DNA from 4 places in the Pantoea sp. GW821-FHT03E06 genome. Region 1 is predicted to be linked to each of the others. Evidence: predicted binding sites of a transcription regulator. Region 1 holds the regulator's gene; each other region holds the start of a gene.

Region 1 (4,216 bases):
GGTTTTCTGCGATCTGACGCTGAATTTTTTCAACAGTACTCATTATTGCCTTCCTTAATGCTTCACTTCGTGTTTGTTTATTGTAGCGATTTCGCTCCCGTACTGAAAACGGGATTTTACGTTAGCGTCGGGGAATCGCCATGTTTGTTAAGTTGGGCCGCCACAAATAACATTTTCATATCATTAATAGGCATGACTAAATTAATAATTAGCAATAGTTTCGCTGCGTTAACCAGCTGAATTAGTTCATTTTTGCGACAGAATCAATCTGGTAACAGTTTAATAGAAAAAGGCCTTACCTTTTGGAAAAAAAGTGGATTAGAATTGCCTCGGCGCTGATCGTTTGATCAGATTACTCTCACTCTGCCGCAGTCTGTTTGTTTCCAGCCTGCTGAACCTATAACCGGATTATGCGTTTACTGATTACGCTTTTCATACTGGCTTTTGCCCAACTGTTCTTTAACGTGGCCTCTGCGTCTCCGCATGCGCCGGTTAATGCCAGCTCGCAAAAAGCAGAGAAAAAGAGCGCACGTGAAGACGAGCGCCGCAAACGACGTCCGGTGAAAACCACTACGAAAAAATCGCGGCTGCCTGCCGTCCAAAAACTCAAAATTAAAAAACTGGCAAAGCCAGAAATCGCACTAACTAAAACCAGCCGCAAAAAATCCCTGCTAAAACCCACGACGAAGAAATATGGTCATCAACGACAGATAAAAAAAGCCGCAGACGTCGACGTTGATGATGAAGCATTGCCGCTCACCGGCATCAAAATGAGCAAGGCGCATCGCCAGCGTTATCAAAAGGCGCGTGAAACTGCGATGACAAAATTAATGGGCCAGCTCGGCAAACCTTATCAATGGGGCGGCACCTCCCCGCATACCGGCTTCGACTGCAGCGGCCTGGTGTGGTACGCCTATAAAGATTTGGTGAAGTTCAAGTTCCCGCGCACCGCCAATGAGATGTATCACCTGCGCGATGCTGCACCAATTAAGCGTGAAATGCTGGAAAAAGGTGATTTGGTGTTCTTCCGCATCAATAATCGTGGCACTGCCGATCATGTTGGCGTGTATCTTGGTAATGGCAAATTCATTCAGTCGCCGCGTACCGGCAAAGATATTCAGATTAGCGCGTTGGGTGAGGATTACTGGCAGAAACACTATGTTGGGGCGCGTCGTATGATGACGCCGAAAACCATTCGTTAGTTGTTGCGCAACGCGCAGAAAAAAGCCGGACGCTGCATTGAGCTGCTCCGGCTTTTTTTATTAATGCATGATTGCAGTAAAGCTAAAGGCAATAATCATTAACAGAGCACCAACGGTTGTCATTAGCGCCAGCTTCAAATCCGTACTCATTACTCCTCCTTAGTCACACATTTCTTAGGGTTAAACCGATTTTCGCACAGCGATGGGCAAAAATCTCGTGTTATCCGCCCGGGCTTGCTAGAATCGCCGCCTTTCGTTGCGCAACACATTTTGTGCAGGGTGTGTTTACAGCGCGATAAAGTGATTTTGTCTGCTAAACCACACCGTTTTGCCCCTTATTTTGGGCGATAAAAGCATTAGCAGACGCAAACGTTTAACAATATACTTATCAGTAAGTTGCGATAAGCCCAGGAGTACCATTTTCATGGCAACAATTAAAGATGTGGCAAAACGCGCGGGTGTTTCGACCACCACGGTTTCGCATGTCATCAACAAAACGCGTTTCGTAGCAGAAGAGACGCGTAACGCCGTATGGGAAGCGATCAAAGCATTGCACTACTCGCCAAGCGCCGTGGCGCGTAGCCTGAAAGTCAATCACACCAAAACGTTGGGCCTGCTGGCGACCTCCAGTGAAGCGCCTTATTTTGCCGAAATTATTGAAGCGGTAGAAAATCACTGCTTCGATCGCGGCTATACGTTGATTCTGGGTAACGCGCATAACGACTTACAAAAGCAGCGCGCTTATCTCTCCATGATGGCGCAGAAGCGTGTCGATGGATTGCTCGTGATGTGTTCAGAATATCCCGATGATTTGCTGCAAATGCTTGAAGAAAATCGCAATATTCCGATGGTTGTTATGGATTGGGGTGCTTCGCGCGGCGATTTTACCGATACCGTGCAGGATAATGCATTCCAGGGTGGCTATCTCGCTGGTCGATATCTGATTGAACGTGGTCACCGCGACATTGGCGCAATTCCTGGCCAATTGGAGCGCAATACCGGCGGCGGACGTCATGCCGGTTTCCTTCAGGCGATGAATGAAGCGGGCATCACTGTGCGCCCGGAATGGATCGTTCAGGGCGACTTTGAACCGGAATCGGGTTATCAGGCGATGCAGCAAATCCTTAATCAGAAACAGCGCCCCACCGCCGTGTTCTGCGGTGGTGACATTATGGCGATGGGCGCAATTTGCGCAGCAGATGAAATGGGTTTGCGCGTGCCGCAGGATATCTCAGTGATTGGCTATGATAACGTGCGCAACGCGCGTTATTTCACGCCCGCCCTGACCACCGTGCATCAGCCTAAAGCCGAATTAGGTGAAAAAGCTTTGGAGATGCTGCTCGATCGCATCACCAGCAAGCGCGAAGAGCCACAAACCATTGAGGTTCAACCCACGCTGATTGAGCGCCGCTCCGTGGCAGACGGGCCATTCCGCGACTATCGTCGCTAGTGTGTCACTTCACTGAGCCATTCGTGGTTCAGCGTTTCGGCATCCCCGAGATAGGCTAATAGCCAATCCAGCGCCGGCGACGCGCGCTGTTCTGACCAGCTAACGCAGCAGGGGCTGTCTGGAAAGGCCTGCGGCAATTGCAGCTCCACCAACGCATGGTTATCCAGCAGCGGTCGGGCTAAATGGCCCGGCACCATCCCAACGCACAATCCTGCCTGCAAGCAGTCGAGCCCGGTTTCCCATTCTGGCACCACCAGGCGCCGCTGATTATCGAGCGTCCATGTCATGCGGCGCGGCAACGCTCGCGAGGTATCTTCCAGCACCAGCGAAGGCCATGCCCGCAGAGTTTCATCATCCAGTTCAACGCTACTGACTAAAGGATGATGAGGACTCACGACACAGCGCCAGTTAAGCGCCCCCATATCCTGAAAAGCAAAACGTCCCCCAACCGGAATTGCCTGGGTGGCGCCAATCGCGACATCAACGCGTCCATCGGCTAACGCGTCCCAGACGCCATTAAACACTTCATAACTGATGATCAACTCCATGTCCGGGAAATGGCGATAGAAGTCCTTCACTAATTGCCGCGTACGCTGCGGTTTTACAATACAGTCAATGGCGATGCTCAACTCACCGCGCCAGCCATTGGCCAGCTGCTGACACTGCCTGCGGGTGGCGAGCATTTTTTTGATAACAGATCGTCCTTCACGCACAAAATGCTCACCTGCCGGTGTCATTACCACTTCCCGATGCTGGCGCTCAAAGAGCGGTACCGCCAGCCAGGTTTCCAGTTGGCGTACGGTATAGCTGATGGCAGAAGGCACACGGTGCAACTCCTGCGCCGCGGCGCTGAAGCTGCCGGTTCGCGCTACGGCATCTACCACTTCAAGCGCGTATTCTGACCACATGAATTCACCTTCAAAAAATTTAACAGCACTGTGCAAATATTAGCGTTTCACAAAGCGTGTTGCATCCTTTTACACTCCCCCGCGTTCAACCTGCCCATAAGAGAAATAACATGTTGTCGTCTAAAGCATTTATGCCCTACCTTGCCGTGCTCAGCATGCTCGGCTTTCTTGCCACGGATATGTATTTACCCGCCTTTGGCGATATGCAACGTGATTTTGCCACTGCACCGGGCACCATCAGTGCCAGCCTGAGTCTGTTCCTTGCCGGCTTTGCTTGTGCGCAGGTCTTTTGGGGACCGCTATCAGATCGCTACGGTCGTAAACCTATTCTGCTGGCGGGCTTAGCCATCTTTGCACTTGGCTGTCTTGGTATGCTTTGGGTGACCGATGTACGCCTGATGCTGGCGTTACGTTTTGTGCAGGCGATTGGGGTATGTGCTGCAGCGGTGAGCTGGCAGGCATTGGTCGTTGATCGCTATCCAAAAGCACAGGCTCATAAAGTTTTTGCCACGATTATGCCGCTGGTCGCCTTGTCACCGGCGCTCGCTCCGCTGCTGGGAGCCTGGCTAATCAGTCACTTCCACTGGCGCAGCATCTTTATCACCCTCACGCTTGTCGCAGTGGTATTGCTGGTTGGCACGCTGCGGTTAACCTCG
Region 2 (4,216 bases), 1.6 Mb from region 1:
CGAAAGACGCGGCGGAAGCAAAAAAACAAGCTGATGACCGCGTGGCGCAATACTTCGATTTCCTGCAAAAGAATGGTATTGAGAAAAAAGATATCGATGCGGCAAACCTGAGTACGCAGCCGGAGTACGACTACACCAAAGAGGGTAAGTCAGTACTGAAAGGTTATCGTGCTGAGCGTCAGGTCCAGGTGACGTTGCGTAAGCTAGATAAGCTGAACGAACTGCTGGATGGTGCGCTGAAATCGGGCCTGAATGAGATCCGTTCAGTGGAGTTGGGCGTGGCGAATCCGGACAGCTATAAAGAGCAGGCGCGTAAAGTGGCAATCGCCAATGCGACGCAGCAGGCAAATGCGCTGGCAGAAGGTTTCAACGCAAAATTGGGTTCGGTGTACAGCATCCGTTATCACGTTGCTAACTACCAGCCAATGCCGATGGCGCGCATGTATAAAGCCGCCGCCGCACCCGCAGACACCACCGCGCAGCAAACTTACGAGCAGCAAAGCATTCACTTCGACGATCAGGTGGATGTAGTATTCGAAATCAAACCGAATACGCCGTAACGCTTGATATCAGGTCGCCATTTATGGCGACCTGAACATTACACCGGCGAAACATCCTGACGCAGCACGCGATGGCCATGCGCGATCAGCGCATCTGTTACGCTGCGCATCAAGCGACTTTCCGGAGCAAAACGGTGCCAATACAGCATCCGACGCTGGTACAAGCCCGGCGTTAAATCCACCAGCTCACCTTGCGCCAGCTCGCGCTCAATTTGCAGATGCGGAATCATACAGCACACGGAACCCTGGCGGGCTAACTGCACAAAGGCTTCTGATGAGTTAACGATGTGGCAGGGCACGCTGCCCGGCGACAGGTCAAAGTTCTGCTGTAAAAATGCCTGATGCATATCATCCAGATGGTCGAATGCCACCGCCGGCGCTTTCAGTAACGCCGAGCGCGTAACGCCGTTTGGGAAATAGCGTGCGGCAAATTCTGGCGATGCGCAGAACAGATAATCCAATGCGCCCAGTTGATCCACCAAACAGCTTGGTAGCGGTTGCGGCTGAATACTCACTGCACCAACCACTTCACCGCGACGCAGACGTTCCTGGGTGCGGGTTTCATCTTCCACCTGCAAATTCAGACGCACAGGCGAATCGGCCAGCACATCTTTTAGCGCCGGCAGCAGCCAGGTTGCCAGACTGTCGGCGTTGACCGCCAGCGACAGCAGCAGTGGCGTTGTTCCGCCGTTATCGTCACCTAGCCACTCCTCTTCCAGTAGCTCAACCTGATGCAATAACGCCAGCAATTTTTGTCCCTGCTCGGTGGGACGCGGCGGTACGGTACGCACCAGCAGCGGCTGACCGAATAAATTCTCCAGCTGTTTAATACGCTGAGAAACCGCAGATTGCGTAATACAAAGTTTTTGTGCCGCGCGCTCAAAGCCGCGCTCACGAATCACAGCATCCAGCGCCTGAAGCGTTCGATAATCCGGGCGTTTCATTGTTGTTCTCTCTCGTTCAGGTGGACATTACTATGCCATAAAACTGTCAAATTGTGCTGCGGCGCTTTTTTGCGGGCTGGCTTCCAAAGACGTAAATCGGCGGTTTAACAGTCGCGCTTTTTTACGACGCCTTGTTTTATACTACGCACACTTCGATGTCGCACAGGTTTTAAACATACCATGACCCAGGATGAACTGAAAAAAGCGGTAGGTTGGGCAGCGCTAAAATACGTAGAGCCGGGCACGATTGTCGGTGTTGGTACAGGTTCAACCGCAGCGCATTTCATTGATGCGCTCGGCACCATCAAGAATCAGATTGAAGGCGCGGTTTCCAGCTCGGAAGCCTCAACCGAGAAACTGAAAGCCTTAGGCATCCATGTCTTCGATCTTAACGAGATTGATGAGCTGTCGGTTTACGTAGATGGTGCTGATGAAATCAACCCGCAGATGCAGATGATCAAAGGCGGTGGCGCCGCGCTAACCCGCGAGAAAATCGTCGCCGCAGTGGCGAAGAAATTTATCTGTATTGCGGATGCGTCGAAAGAAGTTGATGTACTGGGCCACTTCCCGCTGCCGGTTGAGGTCATTCCCATGGCGCGTTCCTTTGTGGCACGTGAACTGGTGAAGCTGGGCGGCTTGCCCGAGTATCGTCAGAACGTTATCACCGATAACGGCAACATTATTCTCGACGTACATAATCTGCGTATTCTTAATCCCATCGAGCTGGAAAAAACCATTAACGCGCTGCCAGGCGTGGTGACGGTTGGCCTGTTTGCCGCGCGCGGTGCCGATGTTGCGCTGATTGGCAGCGCTGAAGGCGTGAAAACCATCGTAAAATGATCTGTCCGGCGCAGGCAGTGCGCCGGTTATTTCCATGCGCAAAACATCTTTTCTCGCCAGGCTGAAATTTGGTGACTTATGTCACAAAAGGTTCATCAGCAGCAGGTTCGTACTCTGTCCTATAGAGATGCCATGATTTTGTACGGCTTTGTGCTGTCTACGCATGGGCGCGTGCTGGTCGCCAGGCAATCGTTTGTATTGCTGCGCACGAAATATTTGATATTTTGACAGAAGGCTACCTTATGGTAGTCCTCGTTGAATTCTGAATAGGGTCGGGAAATGGCAAAGGTATCACTGGAAAAAGACAAGATTAAGTTCCTGCTGGTGGAAGGCGTTCACCAGAGTGCGCTGGAAAACCTGCGTGCAGCAGGCTATACCAACATCGAGTTTCACAAAGGGGCGCTGGATGCGGAGTCGCTGAAATCCTCCATCCGCGATGCGCACTTCATTGGTATCCGTTCCCGCACCCAACTGACTGAAGAGATCTTTGCTGCCGCTGAAAAGCTGGTGGCTGTCGGCTGCTTCTGTATCGGTACTAATCAGGTTGATCTTGGCGCTGCGGCGAAACGCGGCGTACCGGTGTTCAACGCACCGTTCTCGAATACCCGTTCGGTTGCTGAGCTGGTGATTGGCGAAATGCTGCTGATGCTGCGCGGTATTCCGGAGGCGAACGCCAAAGCACACCGTGGTATCTGGAATAAAGTCGCTAACGGTTCCTACGAAGCGCGTGGCAAAAAACTGGGTATCATCGGCTATGGCCATATCGGCATGCAGCTGGGTGTGCTGGCCGAGAGCCTGGGTATGCACGTGTTCTTCTACGATATCGAAAGCAAACTGCCGCTGGGTAACGCTACGCAGGTTCGCCATCTCTCTGACTTGCTCAACATGAGCGATGTGGTCAGCCTGCACGTGCCAGAAACGCCATCAACGCAAAATATGATGGGTGCTGAAGAGCTAGCGCTAATGAAGCCCGGCTCGCTGCTGATCAACGCCGCGCGCGGAACCGTGATTGATATTCCCGCGTTGTGTAATGCGCTGGCAAACAAGCATCTGGCCGGTGCCGCTATTGATGTCTTCCCGGTTGAACCTGCTACCAACAGCGATCCTTTCAACTCTCCGCTGTGCGAGTTCGACAATGTGATTTTGACGCCGCACATTGGTGGTTCAACCCAGGAAGCGCAGGAAAATATCGGCTTAGAAGTGTCTGGCAAGCTGGCAAAGTACTCTGACAATGGATCTACTTTGTCTGCAGTTAACTTCCCGGAAGTGTCATTGCCGATGCACGCAGCCAGCGCCAGCCGTCTGCTGCACATCCATGAAAACCGTCCGGGTGTATTGACGGCTATCAACCAGATTTTTGCTGAGCAGGGCATCAACATTGCTGCGCAGTATCTGCAAACCACGCCGATAATGGGCTACGTGGTCATTGATATTGATGCGTCAGAAGATGTGGCGGATAAAGCGCTACAGGCGATGAAGGCCATTCCAGGCACCATTCGCGCTCGTCTGTTGTACTGATCGAACAGGGCGCCGCTGGCGCCCTTTGTTTTTTCTGCTTACGCTTCCCATTGCCACAGTTTAGATGGCGTCAATATTGCTGGCAGCGGGACATCCCATGCCGCGACGGGGAGTGCATCCACGCGCTGGCAATCATGCGCAATGCCCACCGGAAGAAAACCATGCTGCTGCCAGTTTTGCAGCGTGCGATCGTAGAATCCACCGCCCATCCCCAAACGTTGTCCCTGGTGGTCAAACGCCACCAGCGGCACCAGCATTACATCTAATTGGTCCAGCGTGGCCAGTTGCGTGATATCTAACGGCGGTTCCGGAATGCGCAGTTTATTAGGCGTAAGGGTGGTTTCAGGCGTGTAG
Region 3 (4,216 bases), 1.3 Mb from region 1:
GTTGGTCAGCGCTTCGCCTACCGCCAGGCGACCGGAAGCCGCGAAGTCGAGCAGCGCGACCGGTGCACGTTCACCAAGGGAGAATGCTTCACCATGATAGCTATCGAGGCTGGCGGTGGTGACGGCGCAGTTGGCAACGGGGATCTGCCATGGACCCACCATCTGATCGCGCGCGACCATGCCGGTTACGCTGCGATCGCCGATGGTGATCAGGAAGGTTTTTTCCGCCACGGTTGGCAAATGCAGCACACGATGCACCGCATCAGCAATCGTAATACCCTCACGCTGCAGCGCATCGCCTTTGGCTTGCTGGCTGGCAACATCGCGCGTCATCTTCGGCGTTTTGCCCAGCAGCACGTCGAGCGGCATGTCGATTGGCTTATTGTCGAAATGGCTGTCAGCGAGGTTCAGATGCAGCTCTTCGGTGGCTTCACCGATCACCGCATACGGCGCGCGCTCACGCTGGCACAGCTCATCGAACAGCGCCAGCTTCTCTGGCGCCACCGCCAGCACATAACGCTCCTGCGATTCGTTACACCACACTTCCAGCGGGCTCATGCCTGGCTCATCACTGAGGATGTCGCGCAGGTTAAAGTTGCCGCCGCGGTTACCATCGCTGACCAGCTCTGGCATCGCGTTCGAGAGACCGCCCGCGCCGACGTCGTGGATAAACAGAATCGGGTTGGCTTCCCCTAGCTGCCAACAACGGTCAATGACTTCCTGGCAGCGGCGCTCCATTTCCGGGTTGTCGCGCTGTACCGAAGCAAAATCAAGATCGGCATCTGACTGGCCTGAAGCCATCGAAGAAGCCGCACCGCCGCCCAAACCGATGTTCATGGCCGGACCGCCCAGCACGATCAGCTTGGCGCCCACCACAATCTCGCCCTTCTGTACGTGATCGGCACGGATGTTACCGATACCGCCCGCCAGCATGATTGGCTTGTGGTAGCCGCGCAGTTCTACGCCATTGTGGCTGTTAACGCGCTCTTCATAGGTACGGAAGTAGCCGTTAAGGGCCGGACGACCAAATTCGTTGTTGAATGCCGCGCCGCCCAGCGGGCCTTCGGTCATGATGTCCAGCGCAGTGACAATGCGATCCGGCTTACCGAAATCCTCTTCCCACGGCTGTTCGAAGCCTGGAATGCGCAGGTTCGAAACCGAAAAACCGACCAGTCCGGCTTTTGGTTTCGCGCCACGGCCGGTTGCGCCTTCATCGCGGATTTCGCCACCGGAACCGGTCGCGGCACCCGGCCATGGCGAAATGGCAGTTGGATGATTATGGGTTTCGACTTTCATCAGGATGTGCGCTTCTTCCTGATGGAATTGATATTCGCCCTGCTGCGCATCCGCGTAGAAGCGACCAACCTCAGAACCTTCCATCACCGCGGCATTGTCTTTATAGGCCGACAGCACGTGCTCAGGGTTATGTTCAAAGGTGTTTTTGATCATTTTAAACAGCGATTTCGGCTGCTTTTCGCCATCAATAATCCAGTCGGCGTTGAAGATCTTGTGACGGCAGTGTTCGGAGTTTGCCTGCGCAAACATGTAGAGCTCAATGTCGTTAGGATTACGCCCCAGCTTAGTAAAGGCATCAAGCAGGTAATCGATCTCATCATCGGCCAGCGCCAGGCCCAGCGTGGTATTGGCCTGTTCAAGCGCGCGGCGGCCTGCGCCCAGCACGTCGATGCTTTTCAGCGGCTGCGGCTGATGATGGGCAAACAGCTGCTGCGCATCGCTGAGGTCAGCGAATACGGTTTCCATCATGCGGTCATGCAGCAGGCTGGCAAGCTGCTGCCACTGCGCTTCCGTCAGCTCGGGGGCCTGCACATAGAAAGCCATACCGCGCTCAAGGCGTAACACCTGGGGCAGATCGCAGTTGTGTGCGATGTCGGTGGCTTTCGATGACCACGGCGAGATGGTGCCGGGACGCGGCGTAACCAGCAACAGACGCCCTTGTGGCGCATGTTCGGCGAGAGAAGGACCGTATTTCAGCAGGCGTTGCAGGCGGGCGTGTTCATCCGCGCTGAGCGGTGCGCTGACATCGGCAAAATGGACGTACTCGGCGTAAATATCACTCACTGGAAGGTGAGCGTCCTGAAAGCGGGTCAGCAGTTTGTTTACACGAAATGCCGACAGAGCGGGCGAACCACGCAGAATTTCCATCATTAAAGATCTCTCGTCTTTGAAGTGCCGGGCGACGCTTCATTGGGCGCAACAGGGGAAAACGGGCGGTATTATAGAGAAACAGCACAGGATACGAAACCGTTTGCGCATAAATTCTGGCACCTGGCGTTTGGCTGAATTTTGCACAATTCTTGCTATAAAAGTTGCCCTGCCTCTTTTTGTTGCGCAAAATGCCCGTCGCTCTGGGAGTTAAAACAACATAAATACTGCCTTTTAAAAGACAGAGGCCTGTGAGCCATTACGAGACAACTATTTGAAACGCCTAAAAATAAACTATCTGTTTATCGGTCTGATCACCGTGCTGCTTGCGCTAGCACTGTGGCCCTCCATCCCGTGGTACGGGGGAGGAAAAGACGCGCTATCACAGATCAAATCACGCGGAGTGCTGCGCATCAGCACGGTGAACTCTCCGCTGACTTACTACACCATTAACAATGCACCAGCCGGAATGGATTACGAGCTGGCGAAGCGCTTCGCCGATTATCTTGGCGTGAAACTGGAAGTTGAGGTGCGTCCTAACCTTGGCGATCTGTTTGACGATTTGGATGATGGTAAAGCGGATTTGCTTGCCGCCGGTTTGATCTATAACAGCGAACGCCTTGCGCACTATCAAAGTGGCCCGAGCTACTATTCAGTGTCGCAGCAGCTGGTGTACCGCATTGATAAGCCTCGCCCGAAAAATCTCGGCGATCTTAAAGGCCGCCTGATTGTGCAGTCCGGTTCGGCATATCTGTCAACTTTACGTTCCGCCAAAGCTGACAGCTATCCCGATCTCGACTGGGCGATCTCCACCGATCAAGGGCAGAAAGCGCTGCTTGAAGCCGTCGCCGACGGTAAGCTGGATTATACCGTGGGTGATTCGGTCACCATTGGCTTGCTGCAACGCATTCATCCGCAGCTGGCGGTGGCATTTGATGTGACGGATGAAGAGCCGGTGACATGGTATCTGCCGCGTAACGATGATGACAGTCTGAATGCGGCCATGCTCGACTTCTATAGCCAAATGGGTGAAGAAGGCGCGATGGCGCGGCTGGAAGAGAAGTATCTTGGTCACGTCGGCACTTTCGATTACGTAGATACGCGTACTTTCCTGCGCGCCATTGATAATACGCTGCCCGATATCAAACCGCTGTTTGAGAAATATTCCGCCACCATGGATTGGCGCTTGTTAGCGGCGATCTCTTATCAGGAGTCGCACTGGAATCCGCAGGCCACCTCGCCCACCGGCGTGCGCGGCATGATGATGTTGACGCGCAATACTGCGGACAGCCTTGACGTGAACGATCGGCTCGATCCCGAGCAGAGTATTCGCGGCGGCAGTGAATATCTCAAGCGCATGATGGAAAAGGTGCCGGAAACGATTCCTGAAGATGAGCGCATTTGGTTCGCGCTGGCGGCCTACAACATGGGCTACGCGCACATGCTGGACGTGCGTAAGCTGACGGCGAGACAGGGCGGCAACCCGGATAGCTGGGCAGATGTGAAGCTGCGCTTGCCAATGCTGAGCCAGAAACGTTACTACACGCAAACCACTTACGGTTACGCACGCGGCCACGAAGCTTATAACTACGTGGAGAATATTCGTAAGTATCAGATCAGTTTGGTGGGATATTTGCAGGAGCAAGAGAAGCGCATCGCACAACAGTCGGCGCTGGAAGCGGAATTAGGCGCCGGTTACCCGGCAGTCGAACCGAAAATTGCGATGAATTAACCGCTGCGCTGCGCCTGTCGCAGCGCTTTCTTTTGCTCGCGACGCATGCGGAAGAAGTCACTCAGCATCCCGGCACACTCGTCTGCCAACACACCGCAATCAATCTGGATTTGATGATTCATGCCGGGATGACCAATAACGTCCAGTAAAGAACCCGCCGCACCGGTTTTCTCATCTTTGGCGCCAAACACTAATCGCGTGATGCGACTGTGCACCATCGCACCGGCGCACATCACGCAAGGCTCCAGCGTTACATACAGCGTCGTATCCAGTAAACGATAGTTTTCCAGCACTTTGCCGCCCTGACGCAGCGCCATGATC
Region 4 (4,216 bases), 1.1 Mb from region 1:
GAAGGATGATGTGTATTAATTAAGAACGGGACACATGGATAATTCTCTTCCTCAAGCCACGTCGCCTTTGGCCACGTGGCTTCATTATCTTGAGCATCTGCACTCGCAGGCCATTGAACTCGGTTTGGATCGTATTCAACGCGTTGCTGAACGCCTCGATCTACTCAAACCCGCTCCTTTTGTCTTCACCGTCGCCGGTACTAACGGTAAAGGCACCACCTGCCGCACCCTGGAAACGCTGTTGTTGGCCGCCGGTTATCGCGTGGGCGTTTACAGCTCGCCGCATCTGGTGCGTTATACCGAACGCGTACGTGTGCAGGGTGTGGAACTGGATGAAGCGCTGCACAGCGCCAGTTTTGCCGCAATTGAAGCCGGGCGCGGTGACATTTCTCTCACCTATTTCGAGTTCGGCACCCTGTCGGCATTCAATCTGTTCCGCGATGCCAATCTCGATGTGGTGATTCTCGAAGTTGGCCTTGGCGGACGCCTTGATGCCACCAATATTGTCGATGCTGATGTCGCAGTAATCACCAGCATTGCGCTGGATCACACCGATTGGCTGGGGCCGGATCGCGAAAGCATCGGCCGCGAAAAAGCCGGCGTGTTCCGTGCAGGCAAACCGGCGATCGTCGGGGAAGACGATATGCCGGGCACCATCGCGGAGGTGGCGACGGAGAAGGGGGCAGTGCTGTTGCAGCGCAATCGCGACTGGCAGTGGCAGCAGACCGGCGAGAGTTGGATGTTGCAGGATGCGCACGGTGAACTGCGCGATTTGCCGTTGCCACAGGTGCCATTACCGAATGCGGCGACTGCGCTTACCGCGCTGCGTGCATCGGGCCTGAACGTCAGTGAAGCGATCATTCGCCAGCATCTGCCACGCGCTATTTTACCCGGTCGTTTTCAGACCGTGAGCGAATCGCCGCGCGTGATTCTCGATGTGGCGCACAATCCTCATGCCGCTTATTATCTGGCTTCACGTCTGGCCGCTGAGCTATTGCGTGGCAAGGTGCATGCGGTGGTCGGTATGCTGCATGACAAAGATATCGCCGGTACGCTGGCCGCGCTGGCGCCACAGGTTGATTGCTGGTACTGCGCGCCGCTTGACGGTCCGCGTGGTGCAACCGCTGATGAGCTCATGGCTCATCTGAAAAATGGAACGTCTTACAGCAACGTTGAGGCAGCCTGGCAAGCGGCGCGTCAGCAGGCGCGTCCTGAAGATGTGATTCTGGTGTGTGGGTCTTTCCACACCGTAGCGCAGGTTATGGAATCGATGGCAGCGGAGAACGGCAGTGGCAAGTAAGTTTCAAAATCGCTTAGTCGGTACGGTCATTTTGGTGGCGATTGGTGTCATCGTCTTGCCTGGCCTGCTAGACGGTAAGAAAAAGCATTACAAAGAAGAGTTCGCCGCTATTCCGCTGGTGCCGAAGCCTGACGACCAGCAGGACAGTGAAATGGTTCCACCGGTGACACAGCCTTTACCGGCACAGCCACCGGAAGGTGCAGGCGCGGTGCAGAACCCGGCGAGCGGCAAAACTGCCACCAGCGGCAGCGCGCAGCCGACGCAGAATACCGAGCCAAGCGTAGTGACGCCGCCACCGGTACATCAGCAGGTGCAACCGAAGCCGGTAGAACAGCCGAAGCCAAAACCGGTCGAGCAGCCGAAACCAAAGCCGGTAGAACAGCCGAAGCCAAAACCGGTGGAGCAACCGAAGCCGAAGCCGGTAGAGCAGCCGAAACCGGTTGAGCAGCCAAAACCGGCAGAAACGCCGAAGCAGAGTGAGACAGCTGCGCCGACGGGGCAGGCGTATGTCGTACAGCTGGGTGCGTTAAAGAACGCCGCGAAAGTGAGCGAGATTGTGGCGCAGCTGCGTCTCTCCGGCTATCGCGCCTTTACCGTTCCGTCATCGCCGGTGCAGGGGCAAATTACCCGCATTTATGTCGGTCCGGATGCTAACAAAGCGAAGCTGCAAGGTTCTCTTAGCGAGCTGCAAAGCATCTCAGGTCTGGGTGGGGTGGTGAAACCTTATAGCGCGCGATAGGGCGCTGATAAGCCGCGCCGATAGCAGAAAAAGGCGCGGCTTTACAAAATTTTTGTAGCGAAGCGCGGAAATAAAATCATTAAATATCAGTATCTTAAATTGCTGATAACACACGGGGCGAGGAAAGTTTTTTTCATCGCCCTTTTTACGGATACAGAACCGGAAAACCCTACGCAAACGTTTTCTTTTTCTGTTAGAATGCGCCCCGAACTGGATGCAGGGGGTGCGATAGCACTGGGCTGGAAGAGTTCATGATCTGGATTGATTACGTCATTATTGCGGTAGTTGGTTTTTCGGCTCTGGTCAGCCTGATTCGTGGGTTTGTCCGTGAAGCCTTATCTCTCGTTACCTGGGGATGCGCGTTTTTTGTCGCCAGTCATTATTACGCCTACCTTGCCGTCTGGTTTACAGGTTTTGACGACGAACTGGTTCGCAACGGCATCGCCATCGCGGTGTTATTCGTGGCCACCCTGATTGTGGGGGCCATCGTGAACTATGTGATCGGCTCGCTGGTTGAGAAAACTGGCTTGTCGGGAACCGACAGGGTGTTGGGGGTCTGTTTCGGGGCGTTGCGTGGCGTGCTGATAGTGTCTGCTATGCTTTTCTTCCTTGATACATTCACCGGCTTTTCCAAAAGCCCGGACTGGCAACAGTCGCAGCTTATTCCCCAGTTCAGTTACATCATCAGGTGGTTTTTTGATTACCTGAAAAGCACGTCGAGTTTTTTACCCCGGTGACACCATCGGGAGTGCGGCTAATGAGGAAATGACAATATGTGCGGTATTGTTGGTATCACCGGTTTTATGCCAGTAAACCAGTCAATCTATGACGCGTTAACGGTGCTTCAGCACCGCGGGCAGGATGCCGCCGGCATTTGTACCATCGATGCTATTAACTGCTTCCGTTTGCGTAAAGCCAACGGTCTGGTAAGCGATGTGTTCGAAGCGCGCCACATGCAGCGTCTGCAGGGCAACATCGGGATTGGCCATGTACGCTACCCTACGGCAGGCAGCTCGAGCGCCTCTGAAGCGCAACCCTTCTACGTGAACTCCCCGTATGGCATAACGTTGGCGCACAACGGTAACCTGACCAACGCGCATGAACTGCGCAAACAGCTGTTCGAAACGGGCCGCCGTCACGTTAATACCACCTCAGATTCCGAAATCCTGCTGAACATTTTCGCGCAGGAGCTGGACCGTTTTCAGCATTACCCGCTGGAAGCCGACAACATTTTTGCTGCGGTGGCGGCAGTGCATCAGCAGGTGCGCGGCGCTTACGCGGTCGTTTCTATGATTATCGGGCACGGTATGGTCGCCTTCCGCGATCCTAACGGTATTCGTCCGCTGGTGCTGGGCAAGCGCGTCATCGCTGATGGCCGCACCGAATATATGGTGGCGTCAGAAAGTGTCGCGCTCGACACGCTGGGCTTCGAGTTCATTCGTGACGTTGCGCCGGGTGAAGCGGTGTACATCACCGAGCAGGGCCAGCTGTCTACCCGCCAGTGTGCAGAAAACCCGAAAACTAATCCTTGCCTGTTCGAGTACGTTTACTTTGCGCGTCCGGATTCATTCCTCGATAAAATCTCGGTGTACAGTGCGCGCGTGCGCATGGGCACCAAGCTGGGTGAGAAAATTGCCCGCGAGTGGGAAGATCTGGACATCGATGTGGTGATTCCCATTCCCGAAACCTCCACCGATATCGCGCTGGAAATCGCGCGCATCCTCGACAAGCCTTATCGCCAGGGATTCGTGAAAAACCGCTACGTTGGCCGTACCTTTATTATGCCGGGCCAGCAGCTGCGCCGCAGCGCGGTGCGCCGTAAGCTCAACGCTAACCGTGCCGAGTTCCGCGATAAAAACGTGTTGCTGGTGGATGATTCCATCGTACGCGGTACCACCTCAGAGCAGATTATCGAGATGGCCCGCGAAGCGGGTGCGAAACGCGTTTACCTCGCTTCTGCGGCACCGGAAATTCGTTTCCCGAACGTCTACGGAATCGATATGCCAAGCGCAACCGAGCTCATCGCTCACGGCCGTGAAGTGGAAGAGATTCGTCAGCTGATTAAAGCCGATGCGTTGATTTTCCAGGATCTGAACGATCTGATCGAAGCGGTGCGTGAAGAAAACCCTGATATCGCCCAGTTCGAGTGCTCGGTATTTAACGGCATTTACGTCACC

What was found. The regulator PurR, encoded in region 1, represses purine synthesis genes. The targets are predictions, from matches to a motif close to CANGCAAACGTTTGCNTG.
Region 2: the regulator PurR is predicted to act here: its motif matches at 2,527-2,544, upstream of serA (phosphoglycerate dehydrogenase).
Region 3: the regulator PurR is predicted to act here: its motif matches at 2,256-2,273, upstream of purL (phosphoribosylformylglycinamidine synthase).
Region 4: the regulator PurR is predicted to act here: its motif matches at 2,210-2,227, upstream of cvpA (colicin V production protein).

Annotation. Positions count from the first base shown of each region.
Region 1 covers NZ_JBWKUG010000001.1:1,792,070-1,796,285, reverse strand. The annotation lists gene AC07WB_RS08370 (Grx4 family monothiol glutaredoxin) at 1-46, opposite strand, end outside; gene AC07WB_RS08365 (C40 family peptidase) at 411-1,202, shown strand; gene cydH (cytochrome bd-I oxidase subunit CydH) at 1,263-1,352, opposite strand; gene purR (HTH-type transcriptional repressor PurR) at 1,627-2,652, shown strand; gene punR (DNA-binding transcriptional activator PunR) at 2,649-3,560, opposite strand; gene punC (purine nucleoside transporter PunC) at 3,671-4,216, shown strand, end outside.
Region 2 covers NZ_JBWKUG010000001.1:3,351,136-3,355,351, reverse strand. The annotation lists gene AC07WB_RS15630 (oxidative stress defense protein) at 1-560, shown strand, start outside; gene AC07WB_RS15625 (LysR family transcriptional regulator ArgP) at 599-1,504, opposite strand; gene rpiA (ribose-5-phosphate isomerase RpiA) at 1,685-2,344, shown strand; gene serA (phosphoglycerate dehydrogenase) at 2,624-3,862, shown strand; gene AC07WB_RS15610 (5-formyltetrahydrofolate cyclo-ligase) at 3,901-4,216, opposite strand, start outside.
Region 3 covers NZ_JBWKUG010000001.1:3,083,320-3,087,535, forward strand. The annotation lists gene purL (phosphoribosylformylglycinamidine synthase) at 1-2,166, opposite strand, end outside; gene mltF (membrane-bound lytic murein transglycosylase MltF) at 2,438-3,895, shown strand; gene tadA (tRNA adenosine(34) deaminase TadA) at 3,892-4,216, opposite strand, start outside.
Region 4 covers NZ_JBWKUG010000001.1:2,876,787-2,881,002, reverse strand. The annotation lists gene folC (bifunctional tetrahydrofolate synthase/dihydrofolate synthase) at 35-1,300, shown strand; gene dedD (cell division protein DedD) at 1,290-2,039, shown strand; gene cvpA (colicin V production protein) at 2,291-2,776, shown strand; gene purF (amidophosphoribosyltransferase) at 2,813-4,216, shown strand, end outside.